DNA from 3 places in the Rhodococcus quanlei genome. Region 2 is predicted to be linked to each of the others. Evidence: riboswitches for the same ligand, from Rfam matches in the RefSeq annotation. Region 2 holds a riboswitch; each other region holds the start of a gene.
What was found. A riboswitch is a leader RNA that binds a small molecule or an ion and turns the genes downstream of it on or off. The one in region 2 is predicted to bind cobalamin.
Positions count from the first base shown of each region.

Region 1: it holds a riboswitch for cobalamin, as region 2 does, so the genes downstream of both, metE (5-methyltetrahydropteroyltriglutamate--homocysteine S-methyltransferase) here and ACZI8Q_RS01370 (FecCD family ABC transporter permease) in region 2, are expected to answer to the same signal.
Region 3: it holds a riboswitch for cobalamin, as region 2 does, so the genes downstream of both, ACZI8Q_RS16135 (ABC transporter substrate-binding protein) here and ACZI8Q_RS01370 (FecCD family ABC transporter permease) in region 2, are expected to answer to the same signal.

Region 1 covers NZ_JBUYWD010000015.1:3,130-12,953, reverse strand. The annotation lists gene thpD (ectoine hydroxylase) at 1-542, shown strand, start outside; gene ACZI8Q_RS12485 (alpha-ketoglutarate-dependent dioxygenase AlkB) at 583-1,206, shown strand; gene ACZI8Q_RS12480 (3-deoxy-7-phosphoheptulonate synthase) at 1,210-2,304, opposite strand; cobalamin riboswitch at 2,626-2,838, shown strand; gene metE (5-methyltetrahydropteroyltriglutamate--homocysteine S-methyltransferase) at 2,967-5,228, shown strand; gene ACZI8Q_RS12470 (bifunctional 2-methylcitrate synthase/citrate synthase) at 5,298-6,407, opposite strand; gene prpB (methylisocitrate lyase) at 6,404-7,330, opposite strand; gene prpD (2-methylcitrate dehydratase PrpD) at 7,330-8,832, opposite strand; gene ACZI8Q_RS12455 (short-chain fatty acyl-CoA regulator family protein) at 8,950-9,824, shown strand, end outside.
Region 2 covers NZ_JBUYWD010000002.1:127,137-136,960, reverse strand. The annotation lists gene ACZI8Q_RS01380 (ABC transporter substrate-binding protein) at 1-604, opposite strand, end outside; gene ACZI8Q_RS01375 (ABC transporter ATP-binding protein) at 601-1,413, opposite strand; gene ACZI8Q_RS01370 (FecCD family ABC transporter permease) at 1,499-2,596, opposite strand; cobalamin riboswitch at 2,719-2,951, opposite strand; gene aspS (aspartate--tRNA ligase) at 3,125-4,984, shown strand; gene ACZI8Q_RS01360 (phosphotransferase family protein) at 5,137-6,306, shown strand; gene ACZI8Q_RS01355 (alkaline phosphatase family protein) at 6,334-7,608, opposite strand; gene ACZI8Q_RS01350 (alkaline phosphatase D family protein) at 7,642-9,315, opposite strand; gene ACZI8Q_RS01345 (replication-associated recombination protein A) at 9,480-9,824, shown strand, end outside.
Region 3 covers NZ_JBUYWD010000022.1:80,705-90,528, reverse strand. The annotation lists gene ACZI8Q_RS16170 (sensor histidine kinase) at 1-21, opposite strand, end outside; gene ACZI8Q_RS16165 (ABC transporter ATP-binding protein) at 215-1,108, shown strand; gene ACZI8Q_RS16160 (ABC transporter permease) at 1,149-1,871, shown strand; gene ACZI8Q_RS16155 (YdeI/OmpD-associated family protein) at 2,019-2,345, shown strand; gene ACZI8Q_RS16150 (sucrase ferredoxin) at 2,361-3,269, shown strand; gene ACZI8Q_RS16145 (SDR family oxidoreductase) at 3,274-5,265, opposite strand; gene ACZI8Q_RS16140 (MMPL family transporter) at 5,298-7,418, opposite strand; cobalamin riboswitch at 7,526-7,663, shown strand; gene ACZI8Q_RS16135 (ABC transporter substrate-binding protein) at 7,768-8,760, shown strand; gene ACZI8Q_RS16130 (FecCD family ABC transporter permease) at 8,862-9,824, shown strand, end outside.

The DNA.
Region 1 (9,824 bases), on a different contig from region 2:
GACAGATTCTGGGCTCCGACGTGTACGTTCACCAGTCACGACTCAATTTCAAACCTGGCTTCGGCGGTGGCGCCTTCTACTGGCATTCCGACTTCGAAACCTGGCACGCCGAGGACGGCATGCCGGCGCCGCGCGCGGCCAGCATTTCCATCGCGTTGACCGAGAACTACGGCTACAACGGCGGGCTGATGATCATGCCGGGATCGCACCGCAAGTTCGTTTCCTGCGCGGGAAGCACGCCCGAGGACTACTTCAAGGAATCGCTGGTGAGCACCGCACCGCCGACCGGGTCCCCCGACGAGAAGACCCTGACCGGAATGGCCAACGAGTACGGCATCGAGGTCATGACGGGGCCGTCCGGTTCTGCGACGGTCTTCGATTCGAACTGCATGCACGGATCGAACGGCAACATCACACCGTTCGCACGGTCGAACTTGTTCATCGTGTTCAACAGCATCGAGAACCCGCCGACGGAGCCGTACGCCGCGCAGGCACCGCGTCCGACATACCTCAGCAGTCGAGACTTCACCCCGATCAGTTGACATCGAACACCCGTTCGATACCTCGAGGTAGGCTCGTTGCATGCTCCAGCCATCGCTGTTCGACGACTCGGCCCTCGGTGCCGAACTCGGCGAATTGGGTAGCGTCCTCACTCGTACTCCGCTCGCTCGGGACGCGTGGGTCGACACCGCACCCGGCTGGTTGTCGGGTTCCGATGCGTTGTTCGAACGCTTGGTAAGCGTCGTGCCTTGGCGGGCAGAGCGCAGGCAGATGTACGACCGAGTCGTCGACGTTCCCCGGCTCGTCAGCTTCTACGACGAACGCGCACCACTGCCCGATTCCATGCTCGTCACGAGTCGCAACACCTTGTCGGCTCATTACGCACGCGAGTTGGGCGAACCGTTCGCGACGTCCGGGCTCTGCTATTACCGAGACGGGAACGACAGCGTCGCCTGGCACGGTGACGACACCGGACGCAGCCGCACAGAGGACACGATGATCGCCATCCTGTCTCTCGGCGCCGCGCGGTCGCTTCTCCTACGACCGCGCGGCGGGGGCACGTCGCTGCGCTTCCCCCTCGGGCACGGCGACCTGCTCGTGATGGGCGGATCATGCCAGCGCACGTGGGAACACTGCGTACCCAAGAGCAAACGTCCGACGGGACCGCGAATCAGTGTGCAGTTCCGCACGCGTGGTGTCCGCTGACCATCACTGCCGTCGTGCGGCAACAGCGCTCGCCAGGCGATCCAGTTGCGCTGCCGTCCTCTCCCAATCCAGGCACGCATCGGTGATCGACTTGCCGTACGTCAGCTCGTCGACGTGGCCGAGGCGCAGGTCCTGACGCCCGGCCTCCAGGAAGCTTTCGAGCATCACACCGACAACACCCTTCTCCCCGTTTTCGATTCGGGCCGCAAGATCCGAGACGACGTCGATCTGCTTCTCGTGATTCTTGGAGCTGTTGCCGTGACTCGCATCCACCACCACACATTCGGGCAACCCGGCCTTACGCAGCCGCGACGCCGTGTCGGCAACAGTCTCTGCATCGTAATTGGGGCCGTCGGTACCGCCGCGCAGAATCACGTGGCAGTCCGGGTTACCGGCAGTCCGGACCAGTGCTGCACGTCCGTCGAGGTCGGTGCCAGGGAAGACGTGACTTGCTGCGGCAGCACGCGTTCCGTCCACCGCGACCTGCACGTCACCTTCGGTGGAGTTCTTGATCCCCACCGGCATGGACAGTGCACTGCACAGCTGACGATGCACCTGACTCGCAGCCGTGCGGGCACCGATCGCACCGTAGGACACGAGGTCGGAGATGTACTGAGGCATTATCGGATCGAGGAATTCGCAGCCGACCGGAAGGCCGAGGTCGGAGATGTCGAGCAGCAGCTTGCGGCCGATCCGCAGGCCGCTGTCGATGTCGAACGTTCCGTCGAGATGTGGGTCGTTGAGCAGACCTTTCCACCCCAACGAGGTGCGCGGCTTCTCGAAGTACACGCGCATGACGATGTGCAGGTCGGCACGCAATTCTTCGGCCTTGGACGCCAGGCGGCGTGCGTAGTCGATGGCCGCTGCCGGGTCGTGGACCGAGCACGGGCCGACCACGACGAGCAGGCGGTCGTCGTCGCCGCGCAGGATGTCGACCGTTCCCGCACGTCCCGTCCGGACCGTCGCGGACGCAACGTCGCCGGGAGTCAGCTCACCGCGGACCACTGACGGCGGTACGAGAGGACTCAGCGAAACAGTTCGCTGATTGTCGAGAGTGGATTCGTCGACGGCAACGGAATTGTCGATAGTGATAGTCATTACGTCGGTTTCCTGTTCCAACCGACTCGAAGACTGTGAAGAACTCCAGCGAGCCGGTCTGTATCCGGCTCGTAGGGTGGAGGTCAGCGCGTGGTAACACCGACCGACCCACCCAGGGCCGGCCTGCTAAACCAAAAATATGCGCGCTGCATGCCGACCACACTAGCGACTTCTCTCCATCCACGCGAATCATCCCCTGTGAGCGGTTGACGAGTGTCCACCCTCCTTCGTCACGCACCGGGGGTTTCGGCCGCAAAGAGACGGCTATGCTGGTCGGTGCAGCTGGTTCGCCCGGTGCGGTCGTGAGGAGCCCCGAAGACTGCGCTCGGCGTCGAAGCACGTGCGCCTTTCGAGGCGTTACGTGTGAGAGGGAATCCGGTGAGAATCCGGAACTGTCCCGCAGCGGTGAGCAGGAACGACCGCCGTCACCATGCACTGGGTCTTCAACGCCTGGGAAGCGACGGCCACTAGGTCCGACGTCGAATACGCCGGCTGCCTGCGAGTCCGAAGACCTGCCGACTGCGTCGGGCACGCCGTGCCCGACGGTTCACCGCCCCGTGGAATGGGCGCGTAGACCTCCGTGCGCTTGAAATCTGTCCTGGGCTCGAGAGGTGTACCCGCTTGCCGGTGGTGACCGTACCGCTACGCAACTGGAGAAACTCGTGACATTTTCATTCACAGCGACCGTGCTGGGCTCCCCTCGCATCGGCCGCAATCGCGAACTGAAGAAGGCCGTCGAGGCCTACTGGGCAGGAAAGCTCGACCCTGCCGGGCTGGAGTCGGTCGCCGCCGACTTGCGTGCCCAGAACTGGACCGAGCTGCGTGACGCCGGGCTCGACTCCGTTCCCGTCAACACCTTCTCGTACTACGACCACGTCCTCGATACTGCTGCGATGCTCGGTGCCCTGCCCGAGCGCGTTGCGGATATCGACACCCCGCTCGACCGCTACTTCGCGGCGGCACGAGGCAATGACGCGGTCGCGCCGCTCGAGATGACCAAGTGGTTCGACACCAACTACCACTACCTCGTGCCGGAGATCTCGCCGTCGACGACGTTCTCGCTGGATCCGTCCAAAGTGCTCGCAGAACTCGACGAAGCACTCGCACTGGACATCCCAGCCAGACCGGTAGTCCTGGGTCCGGTCACGTTCCTTCTGCTCTCGAAAGGAGTGGGATCCGACACAAAGCTCCTCGATCGCGTCGACGAGTTGCTGCCGTTGTATGCCGAACTCCTCGCACTGCTCGCCGACAAGGGTGCCCAATGGGTGCAGATCGACGAACCTGCGCTGGTCGCGGATCGCACCACCGAGGAGATCGCCGTCGCCACACGCGTGTACGACACTCTGTCCGGAGCCGAGAGTCGGCCGGCCATCCTGGTCGCGTCCTACTTCGGCAGTCTCGGTGATGCCTTGCCTGCCCTCGCTTCCACCGGAATCGAGGGGCTCGCACTCGATCTTGTCGCCGGAAGCGACTCGATTCCATCGGTTCCCGGGTTGGCTCACAAGCACGTGGTGGCCGGCATCGTCGACGGTCGCAACGTCTGGCGCACCGACCTCGGCAAGGCCCTCGCCACCGTCAGCACCGTCCTCGGCAACGTCGGCTCGCTTGCAGTGTCGACGTCGTGCTCCTTGCTGCACGTTCCGTACACGCTCGATGCGGAGACGGAACTCGACAAAGCGCTGCGTTCCTGGCTGGCTTTCGGCAGTGAAAAGGTGCGCGAGGTCGTTGCACTGGGCACCGCGATCACCAAGGGCCGCGAATCGGTCGACGACGAATTCGCACTGGCCCGCGCGGCCGCGTCGACTCGCGCCACCGACGCCCGCCTGCACGACGCGGAACTACGTGAACGCTTGGCCACGACAATCGAATCCGACGCTGGACGCAGCCCGGCTGCAGAACGCCGTCAGGCGCAAGCCGCACTCGATCTCCCACCGCTTCCCACGACGACAATCGGGTCGTACCCACAGACGAGGCAGATCCGCATCGCCCGTGCCGCATTGCGCAAGGGCGAGATCGACCAGGCCGAGTACCTGGCGCGGATGCGTGGTGAGATCGCCGATGTGGTGGCGCTACAAGAGCAGCTCGACATCGACGTCCTCGTCCACGGCGAGCCCGAACGTAACGACATGGTGCAGTATTTCGCCGAGCAACTCGACGGATTCTTCGCCACAGCCAACGGCTGGGTCCAGTCGTACGGAAGCCGGTGCGTGCGTCCGCCGATCCTGTTCGGCGACGTTCGGCGACCGAAACCGATGACCGTCGACTGGATCGAGTACGCACAATCACTGACCGAGCGCCCGGTCAAGGGCATGCTGACCGGTCCGGTGACCATCCTCGCGTGGTCGTTCGTGCGCGACGATCAGCCCCTGGCCGATTCCGCCAACCAGGTCGCCCTCGCGATCCGTGAGGAAACGGTCGACCTCGAGGCTGCGGGCGTCAAGATCATTCAGGTCGACGAACCCGCGCTACGGGAGCTGCTGCCTTTGCGCGCTACCGAACAGACCGCCTACCTGGATTGGTCCGTCGGTGCGTTCCGGTTGTCCACTTCCGGGGTTGCCGATGTGACGCAGATCCACACGCATCTGTGCTATTCGGAGTTCGGTGAGGTCATCGAGGCCATCGCCAAGTTGGATGCCGATGTGACGTCCATCGAGGCAGCACGCTCACACATGGAGGTACTCGACGATCTCAACGCGGTGGGCTTCGACCTGGGGGTCGGGCCCGGCGTGTACGACATTCACTCTCCGCGGGTACCGAGCGTGGACGAGATCGCCGAATCTCTCCGCGAAGCACTGAAAGCCGTTCCGGTGGAACGGCTGTGGGTGAATCCGGATTGTGGACTCAAGACCCGCGGCCCCGTCGAGGTCGAGGAGTCGCTCCGCAACCTCGTCGAAGCGGCGAAACTGGTTCGCGCCGAGCTGTAGGCGACTCCGCCGCCTGTGCGTGGTTTGCGAGTCGGGCGACTCGCAAACCACGCACAGGGGTGAGGGCGGTCAGCGGGCGAGGACTCGCTGATCAACACCCGAGTACTCACTGAGCGGCCGGATCAGGGCATTCGCACTCCCCTGCTCGATGATGTGCGCAGTCCAACCGGTGATGCGCGCCATCACGAAAATGGGTGTGAACACCTCGATATCGAAGCCCATCAGGTAGTAGGCAGGACCCGCCGGGAAATCCAGATTCGGCTTGATTCCCGTGGCGTCGAGCATGGTGCGCTCGAGTTCGTCGTACATGTCCAGCCACTTCTGGCCATCGGTCACCGCCGCAACGTCCTGCAAAGCGGCGCGCATGGTCGGCACTCTGGAGTCGCCGTCCTTGTAGACGCGGTGGCCGAAGCCCATCACCTTCTGCTTGTCGGCCATTTTGCCCCGCAACCACTCCGACGCCTGGGCCGGATCGTCGATCTCGAGCATCATGGTCATGACGGCCTCGTTCGCGCCGCCGTGCAACGGCCCCTTCAGCGCTCCGATGGCGGCCGTCACCGCACTATAGATGTCCGACAGCGTCGACGTCACCACGCGAGCGGCGAAGGTCGACGCATTGAAACTGTGTTCCGCATACAACACCAGCGAGGCTTCGAACGCCTTCACGATCCTCGTGTCCGGCACCGCACCGAAGGACATGTAGAGGAAATTCTCCGCGAATCCGAGGTGCGAATGTGGGTTGATCGGATCGAGGCCGCGACGGCGCCGGAAGTCGGCGGCGACCACCGTCGGCAACACCGCCATCATGCGGAGTGACTTGTCGAGGTTGGCGGACGATGCGTTGTCGTCTTCTTCCGGGTCCTCAGCACCCAGGTAGCTGATGGCGGTACGCACCACGTCCATCGGGTGACACGTGTCCGGCAGTTTGGCCAGCAAGGACAGCAACGAGCGATCGGCTCGGCGTTGCGCCCGCTCGCGTTGGGTGAACAACTGCAGTTGGCCGTCGTCGGGCAGCTCACCATTCCACAGCAGATACGCCACTTCCTCGAAGGAGCAGTGTGCAGCGAGGTCCTGCACGGGGTATCCGCGGTAGGTGAGGGTATTGGTTTCGGGCACCACTTTCGAGATTGCCGTCGTGTCGACGACGACACCGGTGAGTCCCTTGCGGATCTGCGTCATGACTCCCCCTCGAGTGTGAAGTTGAAGATCCCGGAATCGAATTCGTTGTAGTTCTCGTACTGCAGCAATTCGTACAACCGGCTGCGGTGCTGCATCCGGTCGACGACGCCGGCCTGAGTGCCGGTCTCCGCGATCTCGCGCAGTCCCTGTTCCGCGGCGAACATCGCAAGCCGCAGGGTAGACACCGGATAAATCACGACGTTGTACCCGAGATTCTCGAGCGCAGATGCCGAGAGCAGATCGGATTTGCCGAACTCGGTCATGTTGGCCAGCAATGGCACTCGGACACCGGCACGGAACTTCTCGAACTCCGATTCGTCGGCGAGCGCCTCGACGAAGATCATGTCCGCTCCAGCGTCGACGTAGGCGTTCGCCCGTGCGATGGCCGCATCCAACCCCTCGATGGCGCGGGCGTCGGTGCGAGCACAGATGACGAAGTCGGGGTCGCGCCGAGCGGACACCGCTGCCCTGATCCGCTGAACCATGTCGCCGGCGGGGACCACGGCCTTGCCGTCGAGATGGCCGCAACGCTTGGGGTTGACCTGATCCTCGAGGTGACAACCCGCCAGACCCGCATCTTCGAGAACGGTGACGGTGCGGGCTGCGCTCATCGGCTCGCCGAACCCGGTGTCCGCGTCGATGAGGGTCGGCAGGTCGGTCACTCGGGCGATCTGCTGCCCACGATCGGCGACCTCGCTGAGAGTGGTGAGACCGATATCGGGGAGACCGAGATCGGCGGACACGACAGCACCCGAGACGTACACGCCCTCGAACCCGATTTCCTGCGCCAACATCGCGACGAGTGGAGAGAACGCTCCGGGCATCCGCTGAATCTTGTTCGATGCCAAACCGGCCCGGAACGCTTTGCGTTTGTCCGACGCAGATGCGGGCGCGGCAATCACGCGTGATGTGTTGTCGTTCATCAGAAGATCCCCTGTGCGATCGTGGGCGCCGCCGCCAGGACGTCGTCGGTGGCAGTGACAGTGAGCTGATCGAGTTCGCCGACCTTCAGACTGGGAACGCGCTGAGCGACATCGAGGAACCGGTCCTGCTCTGCCGGTGCGATGACTCCTTCTGCCAGAGTGCGGAATTTCGCGATGTACTGCTCACGGGCGAACGGGTGTGCACCGAGCGGGTGGGCATCGGCGACCGCAAGTTCGTCGGTGATGACTTCGCCACTGCGCAAGGTGATCTCGGCGCGCGCACCGAACGCCTTCTCGTCGGGGTCGGTGGAGTGATAGCGGCGCGTCCATTCGGGGTCTTCCTTTGTGGAGATCTTCTTCCACAGTTCGATGGTCTCAGGGCGGTTCGCACGCTCGGGAGCATACGAACGTTCGTGATGCCACTCGCCGTCCTCGAGGGCCACCGCGAAGATATACATCACCGAGTGGTCGAGAGTCTCGCGGCTGGCCGACGGATCGAACTTCTGCGGGTCGTTCGATCCCGTACCGATCACGTAGTGAGTGTGGTGGCTGGTGTGCAGAACGATCGACGCGATCTGCGACAGGTCGCCGACCTGCGCACGCATGCGGCGGGCCAGGTCGATCGGGGCCTGACTCTGGTACTCGGCCGAGTGCTCTTTGGTGTAGCTGTCGAGGATCGCGCGTTTGGCCTCACCCGGTCCGGGCAACGGCACCGAGTATTCGACCTTCGGTCCGCCAAGGAGCCAGGCGATGACACCGTCCTCACCTTCCCAGATGGGCGAGGGGGCTCCTTCGCCCCGCATCGCACGGTCGACGGCTTCCACGGCCATCTTCCCGGCAAAAGCGGGCGCGTGCGCCTTCCAACTGGAGATCTCGCCCTTGCGTGACTGGCGGGTGGCCGTCGTCGTGTGCAGTGCCTGACCGACCGCCTGATAGATCGTGTCGGCATCGAGGTCGAGCAGGGTTCCGATACCGGCTGCGGCCGAAGGGCCGAGGTGGGCGACGTGATCGATCTTGTGCTCGTGCAGGGAGATGGCCCGTACCAGGTCGATCTGAATCTCGTACCCGGTCGCCAATCCGCGGATCAGGTCGGCGCCGCTGCGGCCGCAGTGCTGTGCGACCGCGAGGATCGGCGGAATGTTGTCTCCCGGGTGCGAGTACTCGGCCGCCAGGAAGGTGTCGTGGAAGTCCAGTTCACGAACGGCCACTCCGTTCGCCCACGCAGCCCATTCCGGCGATACCCGATCGTCCACGCCGAACACGGTGGATCCGGGGGCGTACGGGTGGGTCAGCGCCTGAGCGCGCGCGCTCGACACCGGTCGACGGGTGATCGAGGCGGCTGCGACGGCTGCATTGTCGATGATGCGGTTGACGATCATCTCGCTGGTATCGGCTGGCACCTCGACCAGGTCTGTTGCAACTTCCGCAACCTTCCACGCAAGGTGCTCTTCTCGGGGGAATACTTCGGCCGAGGGGCGGGTACGTACTACGTGCTTCTTCATAATTCGCACGCTACACAGCCGCTTCCACCTGCAAAATGCCTCGCAAATGCCTATTTTTGCGGATTGCCGCTCGGGTTTTTGCAATAGTTGCAAATGTGCGGCGTTACGCTGACGGCTGTGCGGAAGATGTATGTGGGAGCCCGCCTGCGACGGCTACGCGAGGAGCGACACCTCACTCAAGTGGCACTTGCGAAGACCCTCGGCCTCTCCTCGAGCTACCTCAATCAACTCGAGAACGATCAGCGTCCACTCACCGTCCCGGTACTGCTCAAACTGAACGCCACATTCGACCTCGACGTGCAATTCTTCGCCGCGGACAGCGACGCACGACTGGTATCGGATCTGCACGATGTGCTCACCGAGACCGCCGGCGACGCGCAGTTGTCCGAGGTGGAGGAGCTCGTCGCCCGCATGCCTTCCATCGGGCGCACCCTCGTCACTTTGCATCGGCGACTGCATGCAGCATCGGACCAACTCGACCAGTTCTCCGCCCAGCTGTCCGGCGCGCCCTCGGACGGGCAAACACCGATGCCGTACGAGGAGGTTCGCGACTTCTTCTACGACCGGCGTAACCACATTGCGTCACTCGACGAGGCCGCCGAGGAGATGTTTCGCACCGAGCACCTGTACGTCGGGTCGATGGACCTGCAGTTGACGCGACTGCTGGAGGAGAAGTTCGGTGTGAGCGTTCAGATTCTCAACGAGGAGATGGGTGCACTGGGGCCGCTCCGCCTGTACGACCCCGACCGGCGGATGGTGAAGCTCGCCCGCCGACTCCAACCCGGGCAGCGCGCATTCCAATTGGCTACCCAGTTGGCCTTTCTGAACCATGAGGACGAACTCGAGAGGCTGGTGGGTGAAGACACGACGCTCACCGCAGAGTCCCGAAGGCTCGCCCGAATCGGGCTGGCCAACTACTTTGCCGGGGCGCTGATACTGCCGTACGGAACGTTCCTGGATTCGGCAGAAGAGTTGCAGTACGACATCGACCT
Region 2 (9,824 bases):
CGGAGATCGTCTTCTTGTAGTCGGCTATCAGCTGGTCGGCCCGCTCGGGTACCCCGAAGATCGTTCCGAGGTTGTCGATGTCGGTGTAGAGCGCTTGGATCGGATCCATGATGCCGCGAGCGGTACTGTCGCCTTGGCGGCAAGACTCGGTGAGAACGTAGCTGGGGATGCCGACGTTCGCCAGCACGTCCGGTGTGACACCACTGGATTCGGTGAATCCGTAGTTCCAGCCCGCGAAAACGAGGTCGGCACTTGCGCCCTGGACGAGTTCCTTGTTGATCTTGGTGCCGAGCAGCGGCACCGCTTCGAAACTGTCCTTCCATGGGGACGCGGCGGCATTACCGTCCTTCGAGTCGCTGAGAATGTAGCCGGCCATGTGGTCTTCGAGGCCCAGCGCGAACATCATCTCCGTCATGTTGATGTCGTTGACCACCACGTTGTCCGGTGGCGCGTCGAAGGTCTTCTCGACACCGCAGTTGGTGACTGTGACCGGATATCCGGCCGCTGCCTCGGTGGAGGTGTCATCGATCTGGGCGCCGCATCCGGCAAGCAGGACGGCGGACACAGTGAGCGCGGAGCAGGTCAACGCGTTGCGGATTCTCATGCGGTGGTGATCTCCTCGAGATGGGTGGCAGGGTCGTCGGACATCGTGTTCGGCGAGTACAGAAGTTGCGGTGCACCGGTATGGGGATGAGTGATCACGTGCGCTTCGACGCCGAATACGTCGCGTACGATGCTCGGCACCAGCACTTCACGTGGGGTTCCGGAGGTGACAATGGTGCCCCGATCGAGGACATAGATCCGGTCGCAGAACATCGCTGCGAGGTTGAGGTCATGCAGCGCAGCGAGCACCGTGATTCCCAGGTCGCGGACTTTACGTAGAACGTCGATCTGATGCTTGATGTCAAGATGGTTCGTGGGCTCGTCGAGAACGAGGACCTGCGGTTGCTGGGCGAGAGCTCGGGCGATCAGGACGCGCTGCCGTTCGCCACCGGACAGCTCCAGGTAGGAACGCGACGACAAGTGGGCGGCCCCAGCAGTTCGCAGAGCCTCGGCGACGATCGCGTGGCAATCGTGGCTGTCGCGACCGAGCGCGCTGGTGTGCGGCAGGCGGCCGGTGGCCACGACCTCGTCGACGGTGAATCCGAATTCGACTGTCGCCTGTTGACTCAGCGCGGCGAGGCGCAGGGCGCTCTGTTTCATCGTCATGCTCTGTACGTCGGCGCCATCGAGCAGTACACGGCCTGCAGTGGGCCGCAGAGCGCGGTATGCGCACCGAAGGATTGTCGACTTGCCACTGCCGTTCGGTCCGACGAGTCCCACGAGTTCGCCGCGACGTGCCGCCAGGTCCACGCCCCTTATCAAGGTGCTCGCGGCGACCTCGACGGTCAGGTCCTCGATCGTCAAGTCCATGCGGAAGGTTCCTTCTGTCGGCATCGTGGTTCAGTCGACGTCTGTGTGTCGGTGGGGGTCGTTATGCGGCGGCCAAGCCCCGTCGTCATGTGTTGCCGAACGTGTAGCGGCGGGCACGCATGAGGAGTACGAACGTCGGGACACCGACAAACGCGGTGATCGCGCCGATGGGGAGCTCCGAGGGTGCGACTACGACGCGGCTGATCACGTCGGCCCACACCATGAAGACGGCTCCCAACAGAGGAGCAATGATGAGCACTCTGGTGTGGTCTGCGCCGACGATCATGCGTGTCACGTGCGGAACGACGAGGCCGACGAATCCGATCGCTCCGACGATCGCGACAAGAGTCCCGGTCATGGCCGCGCACACGACGAACAGCTGCACACGGAACCGCTGCGCATCCAAACCGAGGCCGCTGGCCACATCGTCACCCATGACCAAGGCATTGAGCTTTGTGGACCACACGAGGAGCAATATCGCACCCATGACCACAACGCCGGTGGTGACAGGTAACGCCGACCATCTGGCCGGCGCCAGACTGCCGAGCAACCAGAACATCACCGACTTGGCATCCTCGCCGCGCGGGGAGACGAACACCATGACAGTGGTGATCGCGGAGAACCCGTAAGCCAAGGCTGTACCGGTGAGCACAAGACGCAGGGGCGACAGACCCTCGCGGGTGCGTGCAGCGACATAGACGAGCACGGTCGCCACCAGGGCGCCGATAAAGGCGGCTAACGAGATTGCGGCGATTCCCATCGCGGCGAACACCCCGAACAAGATCACCGACGTCGCGCCGACCGCAGCGCCGGAGGAAATGCCGAGCACAAAAGGGTCGGCGAGCGCATTGCGCACCATTGCCTGGACCGCCACACCCACCATGGACAATCCCGCACCGACCACGATCGCCAGCAGGACGCGGGGCAGCCGTGTATCGGCGATGATGCGATAGCGGGTGACCTCGTCAGGCTCGATGACACTGCCGGTGACGTAGGCGGACAGGTAGTGCACGGTGTCCGACCATGGGATCGGGACCGTTCCGATCCCGACCGCGACCAGTGCGGAGACGACCAGCACGGCGGTGACGCCCGCAGCGATCACGGTGGTGCGGACGAGTGGTGCAGTGGACGCGGCACGTATGGGCCCACGCACCGCTTGTGGCGCTGTGTCGAGCGTGTTCATCGGTGTCCTCGCCTGTTGAGGACCTCGAAGGGGCACTCAGGCACCGCGCGGAAGGCGCACAGTAACGCACCATCGGCGGGGACCCTGGCTTGTGCCTCGAAGCCGTCGGTCACCACACGCATCTCTCGTGTGGTGTGCTGGCAGGTCTTCGGACTTACGGGCGTGTGCGAAGGCACTGCCTACTGGTCGCCGCTTCCCGGGTTCACCCGCACATACGCGGATGTGTACCCAGTGCTGTTGACGACGGTCGTTCCCGAATACCGCTGCGGGCCAATTCCGGATTCTCACCGGATTCCCTGTTACCCCACCATTCCGCGCAACCGAAGAAGGGTGGACCAGCAACAACCCGGATGCTAGCAGTAGCGCCGGATTCCGGGGCAGGTGCAGCAGGATGCCGTCGAAACGCCGACTTGTCGGCGAGCCCGGAGACCACGGACCATAATCGGGTGGGCGTTTCCGATCGCGCCGTACGTCTCCGTAGGATCACAGCCGAAGAAGTAGCTTGCTCCACGTTTCGAAAGGAATCCCGTGCTACGCACACATCTCGCCGGTTCTCTGAGAGCCGAGCACGCCGAGCAAACCGTGACCCTGACCGGTTGGGTTGCCCGGCGCCGCGATCACGGTGGAGTGGTGTTCATCGACCTGCGCGACGCTTCCGGTGTCTCGCAGGTCGTGTTCCGTGAAGGACCTGCGGCGGAGCAAGCGCATCGACTTCGTGCCGAGTACTGCGTGAAGATCACGGGCACGGTGGAGTCTCGACCGGAAGGTAACCGGAACTTCGAGATTGCGACCGGCGCCATCGAGGTGAACGCCACGGACCTCGAGGTGCTCAACGAAAGCGCGCCGTTGCCGTTCCAGCTCGACGATCAGGCAGGCGAGGAAGCGCGACTCAAACACCGCTACCTCGACCTCCGTCGCGAAGGCCCCGGCCAGGCCATTCGTTTGCGTTCGAAGGTCAACGCCGCAGCGCGCGGGGTTCTGGCCCACCACGAGTTCGTCGAGGTGGAGACACCCACGCTGACTCGTTCCACCCCCGAGGGTGCTCGCGACTTTCTGGTGCCCGCCAGGCTGCAACCGGGGTCGTTCTATGCGCTCCCGCAGAGTCCGCAGTTGTTCAAGCAGTTGCTGATGGTCGGTGGAATCGAGCGGTACTACCAGATCGCTCGCTGCTACCGCGACGAAGACTTCCGGGCAGATCGTCAGCCCGAGTTCACTCAGCTCGACATCGAGATGAGCTTTGTGAACCAGGACGATGTGATCCTCCTCGCGGAGGAAATTCTCGCTTCGGTGTGGCGTCTGATCGGCCACGAGATCGCCGAGCCGATCCCTCGGATGACCTACGCGGAAGCCATGCGTCGGTACGGTTCGGACAAGCCTGACCTCCGATTCGACCTCGAGTTGGTCGAGTGCACCGAGTACTTTGCGGAGACACCGTTCCGTGTGTTCCGCGCGCCGTACGTCGGTGCGGTCGTCATGCCCGGTGGAGCGAGTCAGCCACGCCGCCAACTCGATGCTTGGCAGGAGTGGGCGAAGCAGCGCGGAGCGAAGGGGCTCGCCTACGTTCTGGTGGGCGAGGACGGCGAGCTCGCCGGACCGGTCGCAAAGAACCTTTCGGCGGACGAGCGTGCGGGCCTCGCCGCGCACGTGGGCGCGAAGCCGGGCGATTGCATCTTCTTCGCCGCCGGCCCCACCAAGGCGATGCGGGCGTTGCTCGGCGCTGCACGCGGTGAGATCGCCCGTAAGCAGGATCTCATCGACGAGAACGCGTGGGCGTTCGTGTGGGTGGTCGACGCCCCGATGTTCGAACCTGCAGCGGACGCCACCGCCAGCGGGGACGTGGCACTCGGCTGGAGCGCGTGGACCGCGGTCCACCACGCGTTCACCTCTCCCAAGCCGGAGTCGCTCGATACCTTCGACACGGATCCCGGATCGGCTCTGGCCTATGCGTACGACATCGTCTGTAATGGCAACGAGATCGGCGGTGGCAGCATTCGTATCCACCGTAAAGACGTGCAGGAGCGTGTATTCGGTGTCATGGGTATCTCCGAGGAGGAGGCCCGGGAGAAGTTCGGGTTCCTCCTCGACGCGTTCGCGTTCGGTGCACCGCCGCACGGTGGAATCGCCTTCGGTTGGGACAGGATCACCGCACTACTCGCCGGAGTCGATTCGATTCGCGAGGTGATCGCCTTCCCGAAGTCGGGCGGCGGCGTCGACCCGCTGACCGATGCGCCGGCGCCGATCACGGCAGCGCAACGGAAAGAGTCCGGAATCGATGCCAAGCCGGTACCGAAGGAACAAGCGCCGAGCACCGAAACGGGAGATGCTGGACCCACTGAATCGGCATCCGCGAAGGCAGACACAGGCGAAGGTGCGGCGACCGGCAAGTGACGTGAACTGATCGATCGCCCACGTCCCGGATGTGAGTCATGTCACATTCGTGGCGGTGGTCGACGATCCGAACTGGGAATCGATCGCCCGCGCCTGACAGGCCGACGGGGAAGGTCGATGACGTGCGTCACCAAAAGGTAGGTTGGTTACCGATGATCGCAATTTTGGCAGACCCCGTTTCCGAGGTAGTTGCCGCAGCCGAGAAGCTGCTCACCCGGCGCACCGGCGCACCCGTGACCCTCGTGGATCCCGTCGATCTCGGGGGTAGTGGCCCCACCATCGTGCTGCGGGTGAGAGTCGCCGAGAATCCGTTCTCGCTGCCGAGAACTCTCGTCGTGAAGCAAGTGCGAGACGGGGGTCATACCGACTCGTGGATGCCCGACGGCGAGGGGCCGCCCGATGATTCCCATACCGCCTTTCTGCGGGAGGCCGTCTCTTACCAGTTCGCCACCGCACTGCACACCGATGTGCGGCCGGGTGCCGAGCTGTTGGCATCCGACCTCGACGCGCGCATCCTCGTGTTGAGTGATCTCGGCGATGCGACATCGATCAGCTCGCTGCTCGAACATTCCGATACGGACACGGTCACGAACACACTCATGGCGATGGCGCAGGCTCTGGGGCGGATGCACGCTGCGACCGTCGGACGCGAAGAGGACTTCACCGCATTGCTTCGCAGGGCGGAGGTCGAGCAATGCGACGACTTCGTGGCCGGCCAGGTGGGTCGGGCCGTTGCCGAGGTGCCCCGACTCTTGCAGGATCACCTCGGAATCGAGGTTCCCGCCGATGCGGTCGAACAAGTCACGCAGGCCGAGAAATTGTTCGACAGCGGACGATTTCGGGCGTTCAGTCCCTCGGATCTGTGTCCGGACAACATCATCGTCAACGACGAGGGTGTTCGGTTCCTCGACTACGAGTGGGGTGGATTCCGGGACGCGATGCTCGATATCGCGTACGCACTCGTGTCGTTCCCGGGCTGCTTGTGCAGCATCGACCTCTCCGAGGACAGAGCACAGGCGATGACCGAAGCCTGGCGCGCCGAGGTTGTCGGCATGTGGCCTGCCTTGGCCGATGACGAGTTCCTGGATGCTCGCATCGTCGAGGCCCAGTTGGTCTGGGTGTGGATCAGCACCTACCTGTTCTTGCGCGACGATCACACGTTGATCTCGGAGGTTCGCGAACACGCTCTCTCCGCTCCGCGAACGGTGGCACTGAGTCGCCGTTGGGAGCAGCTGGCACGTGCGGCGCAGGGGGCCGGAAACGCCGTCATCGCCGAACACGCGGAAGCGGTTGCGGCCAAGCTGGCGAGTCCTGCTGGCTGACCTCCAGACCATCAGCCGGCTCGAACGTCAACGCTGGTTGAATGCTTGCATCAGGGCTTTTCCATCCCAATCGCCTGTCGGAGCGTTCAGGCCGAACAGGGTGGCAACAGTCGGTGCGACGTCGATGGTGCGGGCCGAACCGGCAACCGTCTGTCCTCTCCGCACGAGGGGACTACCCCCGCTGACGAAGAAGGGGATCGGCATCGTCGCGCTGTGCCCGTGGTTGCCGGGAATGGGGTTGGACAGCGGTGTGGGGTCACTGAACCGCCACCCGGGTCGACAGAATGCGACGACGTCGCCGGCACGGTCTCCGAGGTCATGGTCGGAGGCTGGTACGGCGGTGTCCACGCCGTCGATGCCGGCGACGATCTCGCGGATTCGTGCTACGGCGGCACCGCGGTCCGCGGGGGCACCGGTCCAGTAGACAAGGTCGGCGCCACCGTTCTGGCATACCTGCACCCGACCGGCAAGCGTGGGGTCGGCGTTGAGGGGATGGTCCAATCCGATCAGCTTTGCGGGCTCCGACCAATCCATCGAATGATCGGCGAGCACGATGACCACCGAACGCGACCACGCATCAGTGTTCTGGAGGTGGTGCACGAATCGTTCGACCTGCCGATCGGTGTTCCGCAGAGCCGCGTTCCGGGCAATTCGCAGGGAGACACCCGACAGGTCGATGTGCCCGACCCGGTCCACGTCACCCAGGTTGGTGAAAGTGAACCGCGGGGAATGATCCTCGATCGTCCGGATCAGCGCATCCATCGTGAAGGTGTCGGGTGCGTGTTCGGTGCCGGGAATCAGGGGTGCAGGTTCCCAGACCACGGAAGCTCGCGATCCGAACAGTCCGTGCAGATATTCTTTCGACAGCACGCTGGCCGTGACGAATCCCAGCTCGTCGCGGATCCGATCGAGCATGGTCGGCGCCCACAGGTCCGTCGGTCGGTCGAGGTCACGGGTCCCGCCTTCCGCTGGGTCGAAGATCGCATTCGCCGGCACCCCGTTTCGCGACGGCAGAACACCCGTCATCATCGCCGCGTGGTTGGGGAGGGTCTCGGCAATGGTGATAGCCGAGGCGTCCGTGAAGGTGGTGCCCGCTGTCGCCAGACGCGTGAGCGTCGGAGTGAGGTCCGTCGTCAGTTCGTCAGGCCTCATACCGTCGACCACGACGACATGAACATCGATTCCAGGATCCGCAGGCGCGGCAAATGCGCGCGATGCAGCCGCACCTGTCATCGCGGTGGCGGTAAGGGCAACCGCGCCGCCGACCAGGACCTGGCGGCGAGTGGGCTGGAGCGAGTTCATGTGTTATCCGTTCACCGATTCGGGGAGGGCCGGTCAGGGGAGTGGGGGTGCAGGCTCGACGTGGCCACCGTTCGCGGCTGTCCGGTAGCCCGCGGCGCGGTGTACGCCCGTGGCCGGGTCGGTCCGATCGTCGAGAAAGTACCAATCCATCTGGGTCGCCTGTCGATCTATGGCGAGCACGGCATAACCGTGGGAATCGAGTTCGTTGTAGCGGATGTGATGGTTGGTCGCTCGGATCGCTTCCTCAGCGGCCAGCGTCGCGGTCCGGGGCGGTGTTCCCAGGATGTCGTCGATGTTGTTGGAGGTCACCGAGGGCACGACGAGTTCGGTGCCGACGATAGGACTACCTGGGTATGCCGCGGGATTCACCGGAAGGTCGCACGCCCAGGAAGAGTGAATGTCACCGGTGATGAAGACCGTGTTCCGGACGTCGTTCGCGAGCAATGCGTCGAACAGGCGTGTGCGGTCGGCGGTGTACCCGTCCCACTGGTCGACGTTGTACGGGATGCCGCTGGTCGGCACACCGAGCAGTTCGGTCAGTGCGGCCGTGGTGCGCGGCTCGAGGGGCGGAAATACAACCGGTGTGATCATCACCGGGTTCCCGACGAGTTTCCATTGCGCATCGGACGACACGAGTCCCTTGCGGAGCCAGTCCATCTGCTCGGCCCCGGTGATCGATCGGTCCGGCGAGGCGGCTTTGCGTGAGGTCATCGATACCTGTCGACTGCGGTAGGTGCGTAGATCGAGCATCGAGAGTTCGGCGAGGGTTCCGAACTGGAACCGGCGATAGAGACGAGGCTCGGACTGAGTGCCGGCGGAACGGACAGGCATCCATTCGAAATAGGCCTGCGTGGCAGCTGCGCGGCGATCGTGCCAGGAGCCCTCGGTGGCCGGTTCGTGATTTTCGGCGCCACCCGAGTACGCGTCATTTGCCGATTCGTGGTCGTCCCACGTGACAATCCACGGCATCTTTGCGTGGAGAGCGGTCAGGTCGGGATCCGTCTTGTACTGCGCGTGCCGGATTCGGTAATCGGCCAGCGTGACGATCTCGTGGACCGGGTCGTGGGTGCGCACAACACCGGTGCCTGTTCCGTATTCACCGGTTTCGTACTCGTAGAGGTAGTCACCGAGATGAATGATCGCGAACAGATCGTCGCGCCGGGCGAGATGACGATAGGCGCCGAAGTATCCGGACTCCCAGTTCGTGCACGAGACGACTCCGAACCGGAGGCTGTCGATGTCGGCGTCGAGAGCCGGTGCGGTCCGAGTGGAGCCGATCTCGGAAACGACCCCGTCGAACTCGAAGCGGTACTGATACTCGGTGTTCGGCGACAGTCCGGTCACATCGGCTTTGACGGTGTGGTCGGATGCTGCAGTGGCGCTCGCGCTGCCCGAGCGGACGATGTTCGAGAAGCCGCGATCGGTGGCCATTTCCCAGCTGACCGTGACGGCCGGGCCACGGCCCGATCCGGGGACGGCGTCCGCGGTGGGGGTGACTCGGGTCCAGATGATGACAGCGTCGGGAAGTGGATCACCGGACGCGACGCCGTGCGCGAACGGGTCGCCTCCGGCGGCTCGAGCTCCCGCAGCACCGGCGCCGATCAAACCTGCCCCGGTAGCGACTCCGACCCCGGTCAGAGTGGCACCGGCCCGCAAGACGGTGCGTCGGCGAACGGAGGGTCCGGAGGGCGTAGGTGACGAGGGCATGTCGGAGATCACGGGTCCATATAAGAGGTCGACCAAGTCGTTTGTCCAATTCGGCGCGCGGCGTGCACGGAACGTTTGCCGATTGTTCAGATCGCAGCATGTGGAAGCGGATGTATGTTCCCCGCAGCGCCGGATGCGAGGCGAAACGTTGTAGCGTCGAACGCGTGAGCGATCTGTTCGGTTCGGTGGCGGGCGATGACGAGACACTCGGTGGCAGTGACAGTGGACCTCTGTCCGCCGACGCAGCCGCTCGGAGTCGCGTTTCTCACGATGCGCCGCTGGCAGTACGCATGCGCCCGCGCACCCTGGGCGAAGTCGTCGGCCAGCAACACCTGCTGGCACCGGGGACTCCGCTGCGACGTCTGGTCGAGGGCTCTGGCGCCGCGTCGGTCCTCCTGTACGGTCCGCCCGGAACGGGCAAGACCACGCTCGCGTCGCTGATCTCGGGGGCAACCGGCCGAAGGTTCGAAGCTCTGTCGGCGTTGTCCTCTGGCGTCAAGGAGGTGCGC
Region 3 (9,824 bases), on a different contig from region 2:
TGCCTCGATTGTGGAAGACACCTGACTTCGTCACTCCTCGACCGCCGGCCTGTCGGTGCCCTGCCGTCTACGCCCGGCCGACTCAGGCGTTGACGTCAACACTGACAGGTCAACACTGACAGTCGGCGACGATCGGCACCAGTGACGAAATGTCATACCGGGACATGACCCCCTCGCACTACCGCGCACCGGCGCGGTGGCATGGGATGGAGTCATGCCACACACGACCACATCGAACACTGTCATCGACGTCGACGGCCTCACCGTCCGCTACGGGGACTTCCACGCCGTCAAGGACCTCTCCTTCCAGGTCCGGCGGGGTGAGCTCTACGCGCTCCTGGGCACCAACGGCGCGGGCAAAACCTCGACCCTGGAAGTCATCGAGGGGCACCGGCAGTCCACGTCCGGCAGCGTCCGGGTCTTCGGCCAGAGCCCACTCGACCGCAGCATCCGCCCCAAGCTGGGGATCATGCTCCAGGAGAGCGGGTTCACCCCCGACCTGACCGCCCTGGAAACCGTCGCCCTCATCGGCGGCCTGACCAAACGGCGGGACAATCCGGACACGGTACTCGACCTCGTCGGCTTGAGCGCCAAAGCCGACACCCGGGTCAGCCAGCTCTCCGGGGGAGAGAAGCGTCGACTGGACTTCGCCACCGCCGTCTACGGGGAACCCGAGTTGATCTTCCTGGACGAGCCGACCACCGGCCTCGACATCCAGTCCCGGGACGCCCTCTGGGATTCGGTGGACAGACTCCGTGAGAACGGCACCACGGTGGTGCTGACCACCCACTACCTGGAGGAGGCCCAGCAGCGGGCCGACCGTGTGGGGCTCATGCACGAGGGGACCTTCCACATGGAGGGCACCGTCGCCGAGCTCACCCGGACACTGCCCGGCACCATCCGCTTCACTCTCCCCGGCGGCGCCCGACCGCTACCGATACACGCCACGAGTACTGCCGACGGCGGCTACCTGATCGAGACCCACGAGATGCAGCGCGATCTCCACGCGCTGTTGGCGTGGGCCGGCGAACAACGAATCGAGTTGGGCGGCCTCGAATCGGGACCCACCCGCCTCGACACCATCTTCCGTTCGATCACCCGGAACTAGAACACACCCGCTCGCCACGACACCCAAGGGACTTCACATCATGCTCTCCATCGCCCGCAGCGAATTCCTCCAGATCTACCGCAATCGAATGGTGTTCTTCAGCGCCACCGTCATCCCCCTCGGACTCAGCCTGCTCTTCATCGCGCAGCGGGAGACCTTTGTGCAGGCCCCCACCGGGATCGGGCTCCTGGCCGGCTTCTTCATGATGATCCTCATCAGTATGGGCCTCTACTCCACCGCCGTGACGACCCTGGCCACCCGCCGTCAGACCCTGTTCCTCAAACGCCTGCGTTCCACGGCGGTCAGCGACCCGGGCGCGCTCGCGGGCATCGTCGGCCCGCCGGCCATCATCGGCATCGTGCAGGTCACCGCGGTCCTCGGGGTGCTCGCCTACGTCGATGCAGCGCCGGCGAACATCCCGCTGTTGATCGTCTCAGGACTCACGCTGGTGCTGATGATGGTCGGGCTCGCGCTGGCCACCGCCGGAATCACCAACTCCCCCGAGCACGCCCAGGTCACGACCCTTCCCATCACGATGGGCACCTCTGCTGTCGCGTTCTGGGTGGGCATCACCGGTACCGAGAGCCTGGGTTGGCTCAAACGACTGCTCCCCGGCGGTGCGGCCACCGAGCTCAACATCAACGCGTGGAACGGAACTGGAGAACTCGTCGAGAATCTGATGCTCCTGCTCCCGACGCTGGGCTGGGTGGCGGTCGCCTTCCTGCTGGCCCGCGCACTCTTCCGCTGGGAACCGCGACGCTGAGGCGATGGCAGTCACCGTCGGATCTGCCCGTCGAGCTGTTCGCCGACCAGGCCGAGTTTTGTTCCTGGATGATGGCACATCACGATTCGTCGCCAGGGCTCGAGTTGAAGATGGCGAAGAAGTCGTCCGCCCATACGTCCATCGATTATGTGCAGGTACTCGAAGTCGCTTTGCGCTTCGGCTGGATCAGAGGTCGAACGAACCAAGGCATACGGTCGCTGGGGCCGGGCCTACTGGGACCGGGCCTACTGGGACCGGGCCTACAAGGGGCCGAAGAACGCGAAGGTGCCCGACGGCTTCCTCGAGGCCTTGTCCCGCAGCCCGGAGGCGGCTGCCTTCTTCGAAACCTTGAACAGTCAGAACCGATATGCCATCTTCTACCGACTACAGGACGCCAAGCGGGCGGAAACCCGCGCACGCCGGATCGAGAAGTTCGTGCAACAACTCGCCGAGAGGCGGAAGTTCCACGACTGACAGAATGTCGTCGTGATGGAAGCTGGGGTGACGACGTGTTCCGCCATGTCTGCGCGCGACGAGCCGCTCGCCGGTACAGCAGCGCAGGTCAGCGGTTGGGTGTGTCTGGAGTTTCCCGGCGGTTGGGGCCGGGACGTCCTGGACGGGGCGGCGCTGGGGACCGACCTGGCCGAAGCATTGCGTGTCCGCGCCGACGCTGCCGGGGTTCGGATCATGTTCATCAGACGCCCGGGCCGCAGCACACTGACCGGGGGAAATCCGGAGCGTCCCGCGCACACTGTCTTGCTCGCGCAATCGCACCCGAACCGATCGTGGTGTGAGCGACTGGAAGTTTCAGAGCCTGCGGAGCTGCTCGACGTGGACTTCTCTCTCGTCGGCGGTGATGCGCCCGGAATCGGTGCTCGTGTGGACGGCCCGATCGCGTTGGTGTGTGCGCACGGCAAGCGTGACCAGTGCTGTGCCGTGCTCGGCCGCCCGGTGGCTGCCGCCCTGGCCACAGAGTTCGACGGCGCAGAGTTCGGTGGGGGCGTGTGGGAGTGCTCGCACACTGGGGGACACCGATTCGCACCGTCGATGATTCTGCTACCCAGCGGCTATTCGTATGGCCGGCTCGGTGACGCCGCAAGCGTTGCGGCGATGCAGGCGGCCGGCCGCGGCGAGGTGCAACTCGAAGGATTACGTGGCCGTAGCGTGTGGAATCCGCGTGGCCAGGTCGCGGAGATGGCGGTTCGTGAGCGGGTGGACGCCGGTGTGAACGGGCTGAGCGTCGTCGGCGACACGGTGGTCCACACGGACGGTCGCCAGTGGTCGGTGGATATCGACGAGGTGGAGCTGCCACCTCGCCCTGCGAGTTGTGGTGCGGTGCCGAAGGCCGTCAGGCCGCTCGTGGCTCGCGACGTGCACGAGCTGACACGTCACCACTAGACAGTCACCAGTACACGCCGGGGATCAGGTTGCCCACCCGCCGGCCGACGCTCCCGAGCAGGGGTGGGGTAGGGATGGTGCTACCCCGCTTCGTGGGCTTGCGCGGACTCGCGTCTGCCGGTTGTTCGCCACGGGCCGCCGGTGAATCCGGAAACATCTTGTACAACTGGTGGAGCATCAGGTCTTTGGTGTGTGGCGCGAAGAAGGATCCGAACTCACCGAGTGTTCCGAGTGGTGCGTCGATCTGCTTCGGGCGTTCGACGAGGGCGCGTACCACCGTGCGGGCCGCGTCCTCCGGGCTCGCCGCCGGCCCGGCGTTGTACTGGGCTGTCGGTGCGATCATGGGCGTACGCACCAACGGCATGTGGATGGTGGTGAAGGTGATTCCGTCCGACAGGGTTTCTGCTGCAGCGACATTGGTGAATCCGTCGAGGGCGGATTTGCTGGCCACGTATGCCGAGAAGCGTGGCGTGGATGCTTGCACTCCGGCGCTGCTGATGTTCACGATGTGTCCGAAGCGTCGTGCCCGCATCTGGGGGAGTAGGGCCAGGATCATCCGCACGGCGCCGAAGTAGTTGACCGCCATGGTCCGCTCGTAGTCGTGCAGTCGGTCGGTGGAGTGATAAATCCCGCGTCTGATGGACCGGCCGGCGTTGTTCACCAACATGTCCACGTGGTCGTGTTCGTCGAGGATGGTAGCCACTGTCCGGTCGACCGATTCGCTGTCGGTGATGTCGCATGGGTAGCAGTGCGCACTCCCACCGTCGGCACGGATCTGCTCGACCACGGCCGCCAATTCGTCCGCCCGTCGTGCGAGGAGCAGCACGGTCGCACCTTTGCGGGCAATCGCCAGGGCGGAACTGCGGCCGATTCCCGACGAGGCCCCCGTGATCACGACGCGGCGCCCCACCAGCGGCCCGTGCGGGTCGTCGCGTCGCGCGCGGTCGGGGTCGAGGTGCTCGCGCCAGTACCCCCATAGGGTCGCCGCATACTCGCCGAACTCGGGTACGTCGATGCCACTGCCGTTCAATGCGTTCCGTGTCGCTTCGCTGCCGAGGGCGGGCAGCGTCATGGTGCCGAGCAATGCGGGTGGAATGCCGATCGCTTTCAGTGCGAATGCGCGCCCGGCATCGATCGGCCCGATCGACGTCGGTTCCATGAAGGGGCGAACAAGGCTGCGCGGTACCTCCGCAACGGGACGTGGAGCGCCGCAAGCCTTTGCGAGTGCCGAGTAGATCTCACGAATCGGCTGTGGCTTCGGGTTGACCAGGTGGAAGGTCCGGCCGTCGAGGTCGGGCTGCGTCATCAACTGCACGAGCGCCCGCGCCACATAGTCGACGGGAACGACGTTGGTGGTGCCCAGGTCCGGTATGAGGAGAGGCAATGCGGTCGGGAGTTTCGACAACGCCGCGATTGCGGGAAACATGTAGTAGGGGCCGTCGATCTTGTCGATCTCGCCTGTCACCGAACTACCGACCACCGCAGAGGGCCGATAGATGCGGGTGCGAATGTCCCCCGCCTCTCGGACGAGTTTCTCGGCCTCGAACTTCGTGCGGTGATACGCGGTGGGAAAGCCTTGACCGAGATCGAAGTCGTCCTCGTCGAAATGGCCGCGGTGGTCGCCCGCCACCGCAACGGACGACACGTGGTGGAGGGTGGCGCCCAACCGCCGCACCAACTCGATCACCGAGCGGGTGCCACGCACGTTCGTGTCGGCTTGCTCCTCGCCGGCCGTCAGGTCGTAGATCGCGCCGAGGTGAAGTACGTGCTCGGCTGCGGGTGGATTCTCGACACCGAGATTCGGTTCGGTCAGGTCTCCGACGAGCGGCTCGATCCGGTCGCCGCCCGGAAACAGCTGTGCGATCGCAGCCAAACGCTCCGCCGAGCCTGGCCGAACGAGGACATGGACGTGGGCGTTCTCGTCCTGCCGCAGCAGTTCGGCCAGTACGTTGCGGCCCAGAAATCCGGTTCCGCCGGTCACGATGTACGTCGCCATGACCTGAACTTACTCCGGGGTAAGTTTGGCGGCTAGTGTCCGATGCCAACTTTCTCGTGCAGGCGCTTCATCCATCCCGGCGCCCACCAGTTCGCCTCACCCATCAGCTTGACCAACGACGGCACCAACAGCATGCGCACCACTGTTGCATCCACGATGAGGGCGACGATCATGCCGACTCCGAGGAACCGCATGACCGACAGACCGGAGATCGCGAACGCCCCCGTCACGATCATGAGCAGCAAGGCTGCCGCAGTGACGATGCGTCCGGTGCGTTCTGCGCCGAACCTCACTGCTTCCTCGGTGGACGCTCCTTCGGCGCGGGCTTCCACCATGCGCGACATCAAGAACACCTCGTAGTCCGTGGAGAGACCGAACACCACAGCCATGATGAGCACCACGAACGTCGGTTCGAGATCAGACGGGCTCACGTTGAGCAGTTCGGCGCCGTGTCCGAGTTGGAAGACCCACGTCAGCACACCGAAGGTGGCGGCGAGGCTGATGCCGGCCATCAACACCGCCTTGATCGGCAACACGATCGACCCGAACGCGAGGAACAACAGGATGAGAGTCGAGATCACCATGATCGCCACCATCACTGGCAACCACTCCGTGATCGCGGCGTTGCTGTCGTCCACCGTGGCCTGCCCACCGCCGACGAGAAGTTCGGTCCCTGCCGGTGGCTCGAGTGCGCGCAGACTCGACACGACACTGCTCTGCTCGTCGCCGTCGGCACCTTCCGAATACGTCACCTGAACGGCCGCGAACTCGGCATTCGACCCGACCAGCGTCACCTGACCGACCCCGTCGATATCGCTCGCGGACTCGACAACGGCCTGTCCGTCCGCGGGAGTCGGGGCGGTGCCGTCCGTCCCGCGCAGGATGACGGTCGCACCGTTTCCGGTGGTGGGGAAGTCGTTCACGAGGACGTCGGTGGCCACGCGCGCCGGGTCGCCTTCGGGCAGAGCGGTGTACGTGACCTCGCCGAGGGTGGCTTTCGTCAGGGGAGCGGCCAGCACCAGGAGGCCGATGACGATCGTGACGGCGACGGCGATCGGCTTACCCATAACGCGGGTCACGACGGTGCCCCAGAACTTGCGGGCCCGTTCTTCACCCCGCTGAGCTGCGCCTTTACGCCAGCTCAGTGCGTTGATGCGGTGCCCCAGGATCGCCAGCAGGGCGGGAACTGCCGTCAGTGACAGGACTGCGGCACCGACCACGGCCGCGATCGCGCCGAATCCGAGCGACTTGATCACGTCCTGCGGGAACACGAGCATGCCGGAGAACGCGCAGATCAGCAGTAGTCCTGAGAACGCGACAGTGCGTCCGGCCGTGAGGATGGTGCGCCGGGTGGCCTCGATCGGCGAGGCACCCGCATCGAGTTCCTCGCGGAACCGCCCGACGACGAACAACCCGTAGTCGATGGCGAGTCCCAGTCCGAGCAGCGACGCGACGTTGATGGCGAACGTGCTGACGTCGGTGAACAGCGTCAGTGCGCGCAATGTGGCCAGGGCGCTGAGAATCGAGAGTATGCCGACGAAGACCGGGACTGCTGCGGCGACCAGGCCGCCGAAGATGAACACCAGCAGCACGAGGGTGATCGGTAGGGCAATGGCTTCGGCAAGGACGAGGTCGCTCTGCAGGTGGTTGTTGAAGGAGACCCCGACCGTCGAATTGCCGGCGAACTGGACGTCGACGCCCTCGACCTCCAGTTTGGGAAGCAGGTCGTTGAAATTGGCGATGTTGATGTCGGCGTCCGGATCGACGGTGATCGCTGCCGACGCCATGGTGCCGTCTTCGGAGAGCATCGACGGTTTCGTCATCGGATCTGCGGTCCAATAGGAGGTGACCGAGTGCGTGGGTACTTCGCTGCTGAACTCGGTCAGATTCGCGGTGACCGCGGGCCCGATATCCTCGACGGTCTCGCCCTCGGGGGGCGTGTAGATCGCGATGATGCTCGGCGTCTGGGGGCCCAGAGTGTCTTCGACGATGCGAGCGACCTCGGCGGATTCACTGTTCGGGTCGACGAACCCACCCTGGCTGAGCTTCGAGAACACGCCGGCGCCCCATACACCGCTCACCACCACCGCGAGAACGGCGATGATCAACACCCACCATTTTCGTGTGACGACTAGCGATGCCCAACGTGTCATGCGTTCTCCCCGGATCTATCGGCGCGGTTGCGACCTTGTCGACTGTAATGCGGGTGGGGCGGATGGGGTGTGAGCGTGACGGGGATCTCCCCGCAGGACGTCGCGAGCAATCGGGCATACTCGACAGCGCACGTGCAGCCATTCGATGGGGGAAGCCGGTCCGAATCCGGCGCTGACCCGCAACGGTAGGTGGTCGACCACGGTCGGTCACGAGCCCGATTACCCGTCGGACGGTGTGTGACCCCCTGTTCGTCGTGGTCTACGAAACGGAGTCCTGCCCGCGCCGCCGCGGTGCGCGGTGGGGTGAGCTGGTCGTTGTTCGTGGCTCTGAGCCCGCAATGAGGTTTACATGCGTTTGTTGTCGTTCCCCCGTGGTGGTGTGATCGTTCTGGCCGCTGCTCTTCTGGTCGGTGGCTGTTCCCGCGGTGACGGCGTGGCCGATGCCGCGTCCGCGCAACCCTTCGCCGAGCCGGTGTCGATCACCAACTGTGATCGCACCCAGGAATTCGAGGCGCCGCCGCAACGGATCGTGTCCATGGACAGTCATGTCACCGAGGTGCTCATCGAGATGGGGGTCGGTGACCGAATCGTCGGTATGGGGGACGCCGACGACACGCCACTGCCCGAGTTTGCGGACGAGTACGCACAGATTCCGAGTTTGTCGGACCAGCACCCCACTTCCGAACAGATCCTCGACCTCGACCCGGACCTCGTGGTCGGCGGAATGACGAGCGCGTTCAACGAACAGGAGGGCCGATCCCGCGAATTCTTCGAGAGCAAGGGGATTCCCACCTTCATGTTCTCCGAGTACTGCGGCACCGGATTCCCCGATCTCGATCTGCTGCGCACCGACTACTCGCAGTTGGGTCGCATCCTCGGCGAAGAGGCGGCCGCACAGAAGATCATCGACCGGGTGGTCGACGGGTTGACGAAGCTGCGGGAGCAGATCGGCGAGGCCCCGCCTGTTCCTACCTTCTTCTACGACTCGGGAGAAGACGCTCCGATGACCGTCGGCGGTGAGGGGGCCGGCCAGTTGATCGCGGACTACGCGGGTGCGATCAACCTGTTCTCGGAGGGGCAGAAGCCGTATCCGGACACCACCTGGGAAACCATCGGGGAGCGTGCCCCGGAGGCCATCGTGGTCCTCGACTACGGGGACAAGAGTGCTGAGCAGAAGATCGACTTCCTGAAATCGCAGCCGATCATGATGACGACTCCCGCCGTACGCAACGATCACTTCGTTGTGGTCCCACTGAGTGACTTCTTCGAGAGCCCGCGGTTGCTGCGATCCGCCCGAACGATTGCGCACGCGCTTCATCCTGACCGGGTGCCGCAGTCGTGACGAGCACACTCGAAAGAGAACATTCGCACACAGCAGGAGATTCGCACACAGCAGGAGAAGAAACCGTCGAGTACCGGCGCCGACGGTTCGGCTTCGGAGCACTGCTGGTCGCACTCGCGGTGAGTTTGCTGTTCGGGATGGGCCTGGCCGTGTCGTTCGGTTCCGTGCACATCCCCGTCGGTGACGTGTGGGCCATCGTCGTGCACGCGATCGCCGGTGGCGGATTCGATACGTGGTGGTCCGATGCCCGTGAAGCGATCGTCATGGATTCACGACTGCCCCGTGCCGTCACCGCTGCGGTGGTGGGTGCCGCGCTGGCATTGGCGGGTGCTGTAGCTCAAGCGGTGACGCGCAATCCGCTCGCCGACCCCTATCTGCTCGGTGTGTCCTCGGGTGCCGGTTTCGGTGTCGTTCTGGTGATGGTGTTGGGCATCGGTGCGGGTGCACTCGGAGCGTTCACGATTCCGGCGGCCGCGTTCGTCGGTGCGATGATTCCGTTGTTTCTGTCGCTGGCGATCGGCGGCCGCTACCCGCAGCCCACGGCAATCATTCTGGTGGGAGTCGCGTTGGCGCAGGTCTTCTCGGCGCTGATCACCTTCACCTTGCTGGTGGTGGCCGAAAACAATGAGCTCAGTGCCGTGATGCACTGGTTGGCGGGCGGTTTGGGCGGCTCCCGCTGGTCCACGTCGATGTTTCCCGGGCTCGTTCTCGCGCTCGTCGGCACAGCGGTGCTGCTCGGGGCGAACCGCACCGATCTGCTCAAGACCGGTGACGACGGCGCGAGCGCACTCGGCATGAATGTGCGCAGGTTCCGCGTCGTGTCACTGCTCGGAGTTTCGCTGCTGGCCGGCGCTGCGGTGTCCGTGGCGGGCGGTATCGGTTTCATCGGACTGCTGATTCCGCACTTGGCGGGTTATCTGGTGGGCACGCGGGCCGTGCGGCTGTTCCCAGTGGCGATGCTCGTCGGTGCGATTGCCTTGGTGATCGCCGATACCGTGGCGCGCACGATCGTGTCGAACACGGAGGTTCCGGTTGGTGTCATCACCGCACTCATCGGTGCACCC